Regions from separate parts of the Paenibacillus sp. BC26 genome, predicted to be linked through region 1. Evidence: riboswitches for the same ligand, from Rfam matches in the RefSeq annotation. Region 1 holds a riboswitch; each other region holds the start of a gene.
The links. Region 1 has a riboswitch for cyclic di-AMP ahead of BM412_RS17695 (3D domain-containing protein). Riboswitches for the same ligand answer to the same signal wherever they lie in the genome.

Region 1 (3,114 bases):
AAGGGAATCATGGTGTGGACGGAATGGACGATGTCGATGCCAGGTCTGATATGCACAATTACCAACGATTGATCAAATATTTGCCGGAGCCGATTTTTGTACATGACGGGAACGATATTCTGTTCGCCAATCAGGCAGGTCTTAAACTGTTGAATATTTCGGAAAGCGACTTCTCCACGGGTCATATGAGCTTCCGTTACATACACCCCGATTACAGGGAGCGATCCGCAGATCGTGTGAAGGCAATTATGCAGACGGATGAGCCCAACGAGTTTCTGGAATGCAAGCTGATTGCGGAAGGCGGGGAAATCATCGACGTCGAGGTATCCAGTACACGCATTCGCAATTACTTGAATAAAGGCACGGTCGTGCAAAGCGTATTCCGTGATATGCGTGAGCGGAAGAAGGAAGAGGAAGCGCTGATTCAGTCGGAGAAGCTGTCTGTCGCCGGTCAAATGGCCGCAGGCATCGCACACGAAATCCGCAATCCGCTTACGTCGCTGATCGGCTTCTCGAAGTTTCTGAAGACGAAGATCGACCAGTATCATGAATATTTCGATATTATGCTCGTCGAACTGGACCGCATCAATTCGATCGTGCAGGAATTTATGGCGCTTGCCAAGCCGCAGGCCAATCAGTTCCGTAAGCATGACTTGGTCAAAATCATTCAAAGCGTACTGACGCTGCTTGAGACGCAGGCGATTCTCCGCGACGTACAGATCGTCTCGCGTGCGGATGCCACTTCAGCGGAGCTGCTCTGCGACGAGAACCAGCTGAAGCAGGTATTCGTCAATGTGCTTAAGAATGCGATCGAGGCCATGCCGAGTGGAGGCGTCATTACGATTGACATGAAGCTGCATCAGCAGAGCGAGCTGATCGTCGAAATCATCGACCAAGGGATCGGCATCCCGCATGACCAGCTGCCTAAGCTGGGCGGTCCGTTCTTTACTACGAAAGACAGCGGAACGGGGCTTGGTCTTATGATTTGCTATCGAATTATCGAAGGCCACCATGGACGAATGGATATTACGAGCACCCCTCGGAAAGGGACCACGGTCAGCATCTTTCTTCCGCGAAATGTATAAATCATGGTAATTCCGAGTGCTGTTCCTGTATTTACCGGTAGGATTCACTAATCCGGATATGGTATTCTATTACGCGAGCCGAAACGTAACGTACGGGGGATCTTTTAGGGAGTGGCATAACTGCCCTCCGGCCTGACATTCCGCTTGATCGGAATGCAGTGCTGAACGCGCAATTGGCGCTGGGGTGAATCGCTTATTTCACGAAGCGTAGGGTTGAACTCCTCAATCCGAATCCGACAACTAACCTCGCAGGCCGCATGCGATAAGGAAGATTATGACACGCTGTTAAGCTGTGTGTCCTTCATCGCGATGACGGAATAAATCCACACCTGTTGGACGTGGATGACATCCGTAAATCAAAAGGAGGCAATACAACTTGATGAAACAGGTATGGAAGAAAAGCGCGATTATTGCGGCGCTGAGCTTTGCTGTTCTTACACACTCGGCAAGCGCAGCATCGACCTACAGCGCGAAAGACGGCGACACGTTCTGGGAGCTTTCCAAGCAGTTTGGCATTTCCCTTCAGCAAATGCTGAAAGCTAATCCGATGATTGATCCGAACAACATTTATGCAGGGCTTACCATCGTGATTCCTGCTTCGAAAGTTGTGAAGACGGCGGAAACCGCTAAGGCGGCGCCGAAAGAGAAGGCCGCGAAAGCGAAAGCTGCACCTAAAGCAGCACCAAAAGCAAAGGCAGCACCTAAGGCAGCTTCAAAAGCAAAAATGAAAGCGAAAGCGGCACCGAAAGCTGTAAAAGCTGCGTCTAAAGCAGCAGTAGGGAAGTCGATGAAAATGACCTCCTTGGACAAGAAAGAAGAAATCATCACAATCGGCAACAGCAATTATAACTATTCGGAAGTTGTTCAAGCTAAAGCAAGTGCTTATACAGCCGCTGCTTCGGAGAATGGCTCGTGGGGCGCAGTGGACTACTTCGGTAACCCGCTTAAGCTGGGAACAATTGCAGTTGACCCGAACGTCATCCCGCTGGGCAGCAAGGTCTATGTAACGGGTTATGACCATGGCGGACTACCGGTTGGCGGCATGATGGCCATAGCAGCAGACATGGGCGGTGCCATCAAAGGCGACCGTATCGATATTTTCGTACCGCAATCGCAAGAGCAAGCCAAGATGTTTGGCTTCCAATACGTGAAAGTATTTGTTCTGGAATAGCATATTGCGATGCAAACGGCAGCCCAGTGGGGCTGCCGTTTTTTTACCTCGTCCGCGTACCGCGAGCTTCTGGTTTATTTAGCAGCTCGGGCAGCGTGACGATCTGATACCCTTTGCTGTGGAGCATCCGGATAAGCCTTGGCAGCGCAGCGACCGTCCCTGATAAATCCTGTCCTTCGCCGCCGCCGGCATGCTGCAAAATAATCGATCCGGGCTGCAGCGTTCTTTTGATATTGATGAGAATGCTGTTGCTGTCGAGACTCTTCCAGTCGACGGAATCTACATCCCAATTAACCACGATGTAACCTCTGCGCCGCAGCCAATCCACTTGCTGAGGGGTAATCTCGCCGTAGGGTGGTCGAATAAATTTCGGACTGTATCCGGCAAGAGGACGCAGAATCCAATCGGTTTGCCAAATTTGCTGCTCGAAAGCATAGCGGGAAATGCGCGAGAACACCGCATGATCATACGAATGATTGCCGATAATATGGCCTTCCTTACGCATGCGCCGTACAAGAGCGGGGTGCTTGGCTGCACGGTTGCCGACGACGAAGAAAGTGGCTCTTACTTTATAGCGAGCAAGAATCTCCAGCACCTGAGGCGTATAGCGCGGATCAGGCACATCATCGAAGGTCAGCGCCACTCTGCGCGACCCTCGCGGGCCCCAGACGACGAACGAACCGGGAAACTGCTGCTGCAGCTTTACCCATGACATGGCACTGCGTTTCTTCTTGCGTTTCTGTTCGCTGTTGAAAGAAGGTTCGGCGTGTTTGGTACCGACACCACCGGCGCCGATCCCGATCGCGTTTCCATGATGTTCAGCTGTTTGCTGTGGCTCGCTTTCGCTGACGCTGCCGA
Region 2 (3,114 bases), on a different contig from region 1:
CGCGTAATTCCGCGTACGATATCCACATAGAAGTTACCCAGATTATCCTGACGACCGATGAGTCCGCGAATGAACGCAATCGCTATTGCAAAGCCGGTTGCCGCCGACGTGAACATCGGAAAGGTGATCGCAAGCAATTGAGACAAGTATGAGAGTCCATTCTCACCTGAGTACGACTGCCAGTTTGTATTCGTAATAAACGATACGGCTGTATTAAAAGCCTGCGCTGCCGGCATATTGCCGATCCCATCCGGATTGAGCGGCAGGAAACTTTGAACCCGCAGGACCAGATACAGTAGAATCATCATGACGAAGTTGGTAAGCAGGACGGCCGCTATATACTGTTTCCATCCCATTGCTTCATCTTCGCGTACGCCCATCAACCGATACAGCATGCGTTCAAAGGGACCGAACACACGGTCGAGCCCCGTTTTTTCTCGTTGAAAGACTTTAACTAAATAACTGCCTACCGGCTTAACCAATAAGCCAATGATGATAAGCGTTATGGCAACCTGTATGAATCCCATACTCATGTTATGAATCCTCCGCCCTTACCATTTAGAATTTTTCAGGTTTTACTAATACAAATCCAAGGTACAAAATTAGAACAGCTGCAATAATACCGACGATAATCATAGCGTTACCTCCCTAGGCTTTCTCACAAAACTTAAGAAATCCCCAAAATATAGAAAATGCAGCAACAAACAATACTACCATTCCAAAATCATTCATCATTTCTCTTTACTACCTCCCTGTAACTGCACCAGTGAATTGAGAATATTTTCCCCATTAGGGATTAATCTATACTTGGCTTCCCCCTCATCGGTATAGTGAAATCTTAATACGGGTTGCTGTAAAAACGGGGTAAAGATAACGGGGCTAGGGTGTAAAAAAAGTATAAAAATTGCCGTTATCGCCGTTTAGAAGGATACATAGGCCTGCGAATGGTCGAATAAATACGCGCGATTCCATAATGCGCAATTAGGGTTGGATATGCCTTTCGCTGAGTAATCCAGCTGCTCGGCCAGGCTCGTTAATGCCGATTCCATCAAATGCGTGCGTTCCGTTCCCCATGCTTCCTGCTTCCGGTGGATATATTCCAAACTCTCCTCAAGTGTCAGACCCTTAATTCGCTGGTAGATGGCCGTCCACTGCACAATGTCCCCCCTCAGGTTACAGCCGTGCATCTGAAATTCAATGAATCCACTTCCGCCGTCATTCGTGGTAATGGCGAGCAAACCGCAAATACAGTCTTCACTATGTCCGGGCAGCCTTTCATCGGTGAGCTCCCCATCAAATTGAAACAACTCAATCGCTTTAATCTTGCAATCTTTCACCATACTCACTCTCCTGATTGTTAGTAGAAGGTAGACAACACAAAGAGGCCCGGGAGCAGAGAAACTCTACTCCCGGGCCTCATCACAGCGTAAAGAAACAAGCTGTTGCAAGCTCGATTGAAGGGGGTTCTCTCTCATACGCTTACGAGGTTAGCTGTCGGATTCGGGCTTGAGAGTGCCCTACCTGAACAAGCAGCGCCTGTTTGTGGATTCACCCCGAGAAGCCGCTCTATTCATGAGACGGCTTCAGGTTGGTTCCCCCGCTCCCCTTTCGAGGATTCAGCGTTTGGTCAAAGGTTTCTTCAGTTGTTGAGACAAATCTTATTCCCATATGATCATTCCTGCAAACGCGGAATATCGTTCTATTTTTGCCAATTCGGGCGGATTGCGCTGATTGTTGCGCTTACATTTAGGTGGCTCATTCATTTTGGATGGATTATCTTAGAATTGCTTCCAAAGTTTCGTTCGGCATTGAATCCGGCCCAGAGATGCGATACGCTGGATTTCATAATGACTTAGTAGGTTTACTGAGGCGAAGGAGATTGAATCATCGTGCAGATTTTGCACCGGGAAAGCAGCGGACAGCATGAAATTACCGTTTACGATACGAGTGAGTATGGCGGAGAGCGCGGTCGATTCCGTGTCCTCCAGTTCTCGAACAATGCCATGCAAGGGGCTATGGATTTAGATCAACCCGGGCGGATCTTGTTTGAATATCCCCAGGCTATGATTCACCTCATGGACAGCAGCAATTCAGCGTTTCAGCGTGTGTTTATCATCGGACATGGTATCGGAACGATCGCGGGGAATTGCCCGGGGAAGCGGTTTAAGGTTGCGGAGCTGGACGAGCAGGTCGTGGCGTTAAGCAGGCAATATTTTGGCTATAGCGACGATAATGTGGTGGTTGGCGATGGGCGCGAGCTGCTCTCATGTGAGGATGAGCATACGTATGATTTTATCGTGCTCGATGCCTTCTCCGATAAAGGAACGCCGCGGCATTTGACTTCAAAGGGCTTCTTCGAGCTTGTGGTTTCCAAGCTGGATGAGAACGGCGCAATCCTCATCAATCTGATGGGTAAACGTGAAAATGATGCTCATATCAACGCCATCTATACGACGCTGCTGGAAGTGTTTCAGTCTGTGCAAGCTTTTGCGTTGCCAGCCGAAAGTGCGTCCGATCGGCGCAATTACATTCTTACGGGCAGCAACGAGTCGATCCTCTATCAGACGCGCCGCATGGCCGGGTTTATGGAGCTCGAATTGGGGCAAGGCTATATCATCGAAGATCGTTAGCACTAGAGAGGTGGATAGGAATCTATGAATACGCCAGCCATCACTTCGGCAGAAACGGTCCGCTTGTTCGCCGCCGTCTCCGTTCCGGATACCATAAAGCAGTCTTTATCTATTCTGTGCGAGGACATCAAGTCAGAGCTTCCCTTTCGCAAATGGGCACATATGGACGATTATCACATTACGCTGCAATTTCTGGGCGATACGCCGAGCGCGCTTATTCCTGCGATATCAACAGCACTTCGCGAAGCTGCTGCTGCTGTTCCCGCCTTCGAGCTGAGGGTTGACTCTCTCGGCGTCTTCGGGCGCCCGATTCGCCCCTCCGTCCTATGGTCCGGCGTCCATGGCGATGTCGAGCAATTGCATAAGCTGCAACAAAATGTAGCTCAGAAGCTGAAGCCTCTGGGACTTATGCCCGAGAGCCGCTCGTACAACCCCCATCTCACGCTTGCACGGAACTACGCCGGCGTGGAATCCTTCGAGCTTT
Region 3 (3,114 bases), on a different contig from region 1:
CGATGGATCATCCCGATGAGAAGCTGTGGCAAGAAATTCGTGAACAGCTGCAAGAAATCGGCCTTCATCCGGACTATCACCTGGAAATTGACTTTCCTTACGACATGCCCTACGATGTTTATCGTCCCGGTTCAACATCTGCTGCGGGCAAGGAGGAAAAACCTCCGATTCTGCTGCTGAGCAGTGATGAACGATTGTCGGAAATTTCAAGCCGCTCGGATATCATCCGATCTATAACGGGTATCCATCAAGGTAAGTACCACCTCTATTACCCGGAGGAACCGCTGCGCGAATCAGCCCACAGGCTGCCTGCGAAACTCCGCGAATTATTTGCTTTAATGTAGAAAGGGGTTCTTAAAGCACCATGTTAATCGACACGCATACGCATTTAGACTCGCATAAATTCGACGAAGACCGAGCAGAAGTTATCGAAAGAGCGCAGGCTGCCGGCGTACATAAGCTCATCAATATCGGTTTCAACCGTGAAACAATTCCAACCACGATGGCGCTTGCCGAGCAGTATTCCTTTATTTACGCCGCCGTTGGCTGGCATCCGGTTGACAGCATTGATATGCGTCCCGAAGATCTAGACTGGATTGCATCCCTGTGTGATCATCCAAAGGTCGTGGCGATCGGCGAAATTGGTCTTGATTACCACTGGGACACCTCCCCTAAGGATGTTCAGCAGCGTGTATTCCGCGAACAAATCCAATTAGCCAAGCAGAAACGGATGCCAATCGTCATTCATAACCGCGATGCTCACGAGGATGTCGTTCGATTGCTCCGAGAAGAGGATGCCAAGGACGTTGGCGGCGTCATGCACTGCTTCTCCGGCAGCTGGGAAACGGCGAAACAATGTCTCGATATGAACTTCTATATTTCGTTCGGTGGACCGCTTACATTCACCAATGCAAGGGTGCCAAAGGAAGTGCTTTCACAAGTGCCTCTGGACCGAATTTTGATCGAAACGGATGCTCCTTATTTGGCTCCTCATCCCCATCGCGGGAAACGAAATGAGTCTTCATTCGTCCGTCTTGTAGCAAACACAATCTCGGAGATAACGGGTAAAAGTGTAGAGGAAGTCGGCAAAATAACCACGGAAAATGCAATGAAATGTTTTGGAATCTGATGAAAACGGGTTTGAAAGCAAGGATTTGGGACTATTCTCGTGATAAAACTGATTTTGATTGAAGAAATTGCTTACTTTTCGCCTATTTTTCCTTGAAATTCGTTAAAATCGTCATTAATCAGTTCTTTACAATGTGGCGCGGTAGACGGTATGATTCATTTCAGAGCAACAAAACTTGTATTCCTTTTCCAATAAAACGCTTAATCTCCGGAGTTCGGAGAGCGGGGGAACCAATTGTTGAAACTGTTTGTATCAAGAAGAAACAGCTCGTTCGTTTCTTCCCCTTAAAAACGTGTTCGTCGACTAAAGGGCGACACGGTTTGGTACAAAGGCAGACAGTGATAGACATGAAATTCTTCTTGGGGTGAATTTTGCGACCGGCGCAGCTATTGTTATATCGTGCCATTAGCGAATAGGGCGACTCTCACGCCCGAATCCGACAGCTAACCTCGTAAGCGTCAATAAGAGAGATCAACCTCGTGAATGCAACTCCATGCTACCATTGTCTAATGGGAAGCCACGAAACAGATCCTCTGTCGTCGGGCTTCTTTTTGTTTGAAAGAAGCATAAACTGACGACAAAAGCTGTATTATGGAAGTGGTCCGGGGCTGAATTTGGAAAGAAAATCTCTATAGTCGCGTCTATGTAATCATGCGTAACAAAGGCGGCGGGGCTATGTAAGGAGGACCGAAGAAATGGGAGCACTCCAGCTTAAGGACACCCATGGGAAACGATCATCCAGCATGTCTTTCGCATTGCGATGGAAGCATGAGAACATGCGTTTAATTGTACTAAGCGCCATGATCTCAATCGCTATGACTTTCATGTTTCTGGTGTTGTTGTACGGAACGGCTGACAAGCGCGTGTCCGTAGTAGTGAATGGACGAGAAACCATTGTCTCTACGAAGCAATGGGTCCTTCAACGCCTACTGGATGAACAAGCTATTGCAATTGGCACTTATGATAAAGTGTCGATGCCGCTGGATGGCGGTATTAAAGACGGTGACCGTATCGTTATTAATCAAGCGGTGCCTCTTATTGTAAAAGCTGACGGCAAAGCAAGAACGTTGTACACGACAGAAAGAACCGTACAGGCGGCGATCGATCAGGCTCATATATCGATACGCAGTCAAGATAAGGTAGTACCTTCGTTATCTTCGTCACTTAAACCGAATATGATTATTTCAATTACTCGGATTGATACGAAGATCTCGGAGAGTACCCACCCCGTTCCTTTCTCCATTGTGAAGAAGGATGATCCCAAGCTAGCGCAAGGGAAAGAACAGCTTGTCCAAACGGGTAAACAAGGCACTGTCGTTAAACGTTATGAAAAGACTTTCGAAGACGGTGTCCTAGTCTCGCAGACACTGGTCGAGAAGCTGACCAAGTCACCTTCTGTCGATCAGATTGTTTCGATCGGGACGAAGAAGCCTGAACCGAAGGTAACGATGCTGCGGGCGAATTCGCCGAGCGTCTCGACCATGACGAAACGGGGCGTTACTTTCAGTGCAAAGAAAGTAATAAAGAACGTAACTCTTACGGCTTATTCAGCCGGCTTAGCTTCGACGGGTAAAGGCAAGAACCATCCACAGTACGGCATAACCGCATCGGGAGCACGTGTTCAGGAAGGCCGTACCATTGCGGTCGACCCGAAAGTTATTCCGATCGGCTGGTGGGTGTATATCGAAGGAATCGGTTTCCGCCGAGCTGAGGATACGGGCAGCGCAGTCAAAGGCAACAAGATTGATGTTTATTTTGACAGCGAGTCGTATGCCGATAAATTTGGGCGGAAGCGGGGCTATACTGTATACGTGCTGGGTCCGAAGAAACCGGAAGCACTGTAGACGTATTTCCGCGGGTTGAACATGCGTATCGTATTTCGCGCGTAAATATGCCATCATAAGAAGAGGCGATGCCTCTTCTTTTTGCATGTTGTACGGAAGGGAAGGAATGGAGTCCCATGATTAAAGAAATCATTGTAGTAG
Region 4 (3,114 bases), on a different contig from region 1:
TCGCCATCCGCTGCGCATTCCGATTCCGCATACGGCTCTGTTACCTCGCAATCGCAAGAAAATGTCGGATGGCATCGTGCGCGTGCTGGAAGATCGGCTGCTGGCCAAAGAGAGCATGATCGAGAAGCTGCAGCAGATCGAGCTTGCGAAGCAGCTGCTGCCGGCCCTTCGGCAGGCGGCTCATTCGGCTGTACACAGCGAGCGCCTACCGCATCTGCTCGAGGGAGCGCTGCGCGCGATCGAGCTGGAGAAGCTCGTCCCTGTTCTCTCGGGGGAAATTCGCTCCGCGGTGGAGCGAATCGATCTGGAAGCAGCGCTACGCGGCTTCCTGCGAAACGCGGTGGAGAATGGCGTAGACGAGCGCTTGCTTGATCTGCTGCTGGAGCGCGCGGAAGAGTGGGCGAGCACGGAAGGGATGCGCCGCGAGCTGGGCAATGCGGCGATGCAGCTCGTGAAAGGGCTCAATCTGGGCGGACTGATGCAATTTGCGGTCAACGCGTTCATCGGTTATCTGGATGAGGATCGACTGGGTACGATGCTGCAATCCTTTATTTTGACGAAGATCCATGAGCTCAAGGTACAAGGCACCGACCGGCGCGCCGTTATAATGAAGCATCTGCATCAAGGGCTGGAGATGTTGATCTCGCGGTTGGCCGAAACCGGACAGCTCGATGCGCTGCGCGACGAGCTGCTCGCTTCCTTTGATCTGGATGGCGAGATGACGCGGTTGTTCGAATCTCTGCGCGAGAAAGGCATCGCATTCCTTCACTCGGAGGATTTTGCAGCCAAGGTCTGGCCGATGCTGGAGAGCCTGCTCGATCGCTTGGAGGAGAACCAAGGTTTGGTCCAGGATGCCGAGCAATGGCTGAAAGGGCAAATCGCCGGACTCATTGAACGCAATCACACGAAGATCGGCTCGTTCGTGAAGGAGAATCTCGATCGACTCGACAATGATCAGCTCGTGGAGTTAATTGAAGACAAAGTGGGGCAGGACTTGCAATGGATTCGGGTCAATGGCGCCGTTTGCGGCTTCCTGATCGGGCTGCTGCTGCGGTTAATTGAAATGGGCTTCGGTTATAACTAGCGGGAAGCAGCGGGCAGTCCGTTCTATTTCGCCTTATTTGCGAGAAACGGCAAATTAGTGAGGTAGAGGGAGACTGCTTGCGATCGACTCCATTGTAAGCGTTATATTCGCGCCAGTTGGCTGGAAATGAGAACGAAACCGTTTGCGGCATTCCTTTACAAAAGACATGCGCAGGCGTAACATACGATTCATGCTTAATCTTCTGCTATAGCGCTGAATTTCTGAACAGAAATCGGGGGAACCACTCATCTGGGGTGAATCTTGAAGAACAGACCGTTTGGTCGATGCTTTAAGTAGGGCGACTCTCACGCCCGAATCCGTCAGCTAACCTCGAAAGCGTATAAGAGAGGCAACGATTGTTCGTGCAATAGACACTTTGATGATAACTTGTGCCTAGAAGCCGCGAGAGGCGTTCCTCTGTGTTAAAGAGGCAATTCCCTGCAGGCTTCTTTTTTGTGCTGTTTATTAGGTAAGGATGGACACAAAGAAGAATAAGTTTGCGAAGATTATGTAAGTTTAAAGATGTAGAAAGGAAGGCGAAGTTGTCATGGCTGGTTACCGCCGCAAAACCCCTGAAGAAATGCTCTTATCCATCTCCAAAATTCATCGCGGCCGTCTTAAAATTTATGTTGGTGCTGTGAGCGGCTCAGGTAAAACCTATCATATGCTGCGTGAAGGGCAAGCGCTTAAGCAGCAAGGCATTGAGGTTGTCATCTGCGCAGTATCGACGATGCGCCGGCCTGAAACGGTGGAGCAGCTTGCTGATTTGGAACGGATCCCGAGCATTCATTGGTATAAGGGGGACGTGGAGAAGAAGGATCTTAATTTGGATGCCATTCTGGAACGGAATCCGGAGGTGCTGCTCGTTGACGGACTCGCGCACGAGAATCGTCCGGAAGCGAAATTTCCGACGCGTCTGGAGGACATCCAGTTTCTTCTGAGTCACGGTATCAGTATCATTACAACCGTGAATGTATACGAACTCGAAGGGGTAACCGAGCTTGCGCAGAAATTGACAGGCATCACAGCGGAATGTACGGTGTCAGCGGATCTGCTTGAATTGGCGGACGAGGTGCGGTTAATCGATGCTTCGCCGGAAACGATTCTGTCACGCCTGAATGAAGGGCGTCTAAACAATATTAAAGATCCCGGGCTGCTCAAGCGCGGGAACCTTGGCAAGCTCAGAGAGATTGCCCTGCGGCTGATGGCCGAGGGCGTGAACGAGTCTCTGGAGAAATACCGCGAGGAGCAGGGCTTCATCGGGCCGTCCGGCGCTACGGAACGCATCTTGGTAGCGGCCCAGTATCACTGGAACGGTTCCATCTATATCCGGCGCGGGCAGCAAATTGCGAAGCGTCTTAGCGGCGACCTGGAGGTTGTCGTCTTCCTGGATTCGAGCCAGGAGCCTACGAAGGAAAGAGAAGATTTCAAACGTTCCATTCTGAAGCTGACCGAGAAGGTGGATGCCGGCTTTAGAGAGATTTTGGTCAATAATAGAAGACAAATCCCGCGCGCGCTCATTAAATACGCGATGCTGATTAATGCGACCCGCATCGTTATGGGGCATTCCAAGCAGACGCGCGCACAGGAGATTGCCCAGGGCTCTATCGCGGGCAGCGTGCTGAAACAGATGCGCAACATTGACGTTTTCTTCATGGCGGACAGAGCCGAGCATGAGGGAGAGCGGGTATTGCCAACGAAACGGGCGACGCCGAAGATGACCGCCGAGCCGTACCGGAGGCTGAGTGCGCAAGAGGTAGAGAAGAAGATCGAGCGGATTCGCCGCGGTAAATTCAAGGTTTATGTCGGCGCGGCGCCGGGAGCGGGCAAGTCTTATATGATGCTTCGCGAGGGCAACGATTTGCTTCGCAAAGAAATCGATGTGGTGGTTGGCCTTATGGAGACGCATGACCGTGCGGAAACGCAGGATCAGGCCGGCCGTCTTGAAGTGGTGCCTCGTCTGACCATTGACGGCGATGGCCAGGTTTACTCGGAGATGGACGTGGACGCGATTATTGCGCGCAATCCCG

Region 2: another riboswitch for cyclic di-AMP. It lies ahead of BM412_RS31620 (hypothetical protein); the one in region 1 lies ahead of BM412_RS17695 (3D domain-containing protein).
Region 3: another riboswitch for cyclic di-AMP. It lies ahead of BM412_RS30720 (3D domain-containing protein); the one in region 1 lies ahead of BM412_RS17695 (3D domain-containing protein).
Region 4: another riboswitch for cyclic di-AMP. It lies ahead of BM412_RS25260 (histidine kinase); the one in region 1 lies ahead of BM412_RS17695 (3D domain-containing protein).

Annotation. Positions count from the first base shown of each region.
Region 1 is NZ_FPAD01000002.1:283,112-286,225, reverse strand. Features, by position in the region: gene BM412_RS17700 (ATP-binding protein) at 1-1,085, shown strand, start outside; cyclic di-AMP (ydaO/yuaA leader) riboswitch at 1,152-1,356, shown strand; gene BM412_RS17695 (3D domain-containing protein) at 1,465-2,256, shown strand; gene BM412_RS17690 (polysaccharide deacetylase family protein) at 2,300-3,114, opposite strand, start outside.
Region 2 is NZ_FPAD01000011.1:33,591-36,704, forward strand. Features, by position in the region: gene kdpA (potassium-transporting ATPase subunit KdpA) at 1-527, opposite strand, end outside; gene BM412_RS32965 (potassium-transporting ATPase subunit F) at 559-636, opposite strand; gene BM412_RS31620 (hypothetical protein) at 921-1,337, opposite strand; cyclic di-AMP (ydaO/yuaA leader) riboswitch at 1,462-1,632, opposite strand; gene BM412_RS31625 (spermidine synthase) at 1,890-2,630, shown strand; gene thpR (RNA 2',3'-cyclic phosphodiesterase) at 2,655-3,114, shown strand, end outside.
Region 3 is NZ_FPAD01000008.1:62,261-65,374, reverse strand. Features, by position in the region: gene BM412_RS30730 (HD domain-containing protein) at 1-344, shown strand, start outside; gene BM412_RS30725 (TatD family hydrolase) at 365-1,129, shown strand; cyclic di-AMP (ydaO/yuaA leader) riboswitch at 1,317-1,602, shown strand; gene BM412_RS30720 (3D domain-containing protein) at 1,825-2,973, shown strand; gene rnmV (ribonuclease M5) at 3,090-3,114, shown strand, end outside.
Region 4 is NZ_FPAD01000004.1:385,382-388,495, reverse strand. Features, by position in the region: gene BM412_RS25265 (DUF445 domain-containing protein) at 1-1,084, shown strand, start outside; cyclic di-AMP (ydaO/yuaA leader) riboswitch at 1,286-1,438, shown strand; gene BM412_RS25260 (histidine kinase) at 1,632-3,114, shown strand, end outside.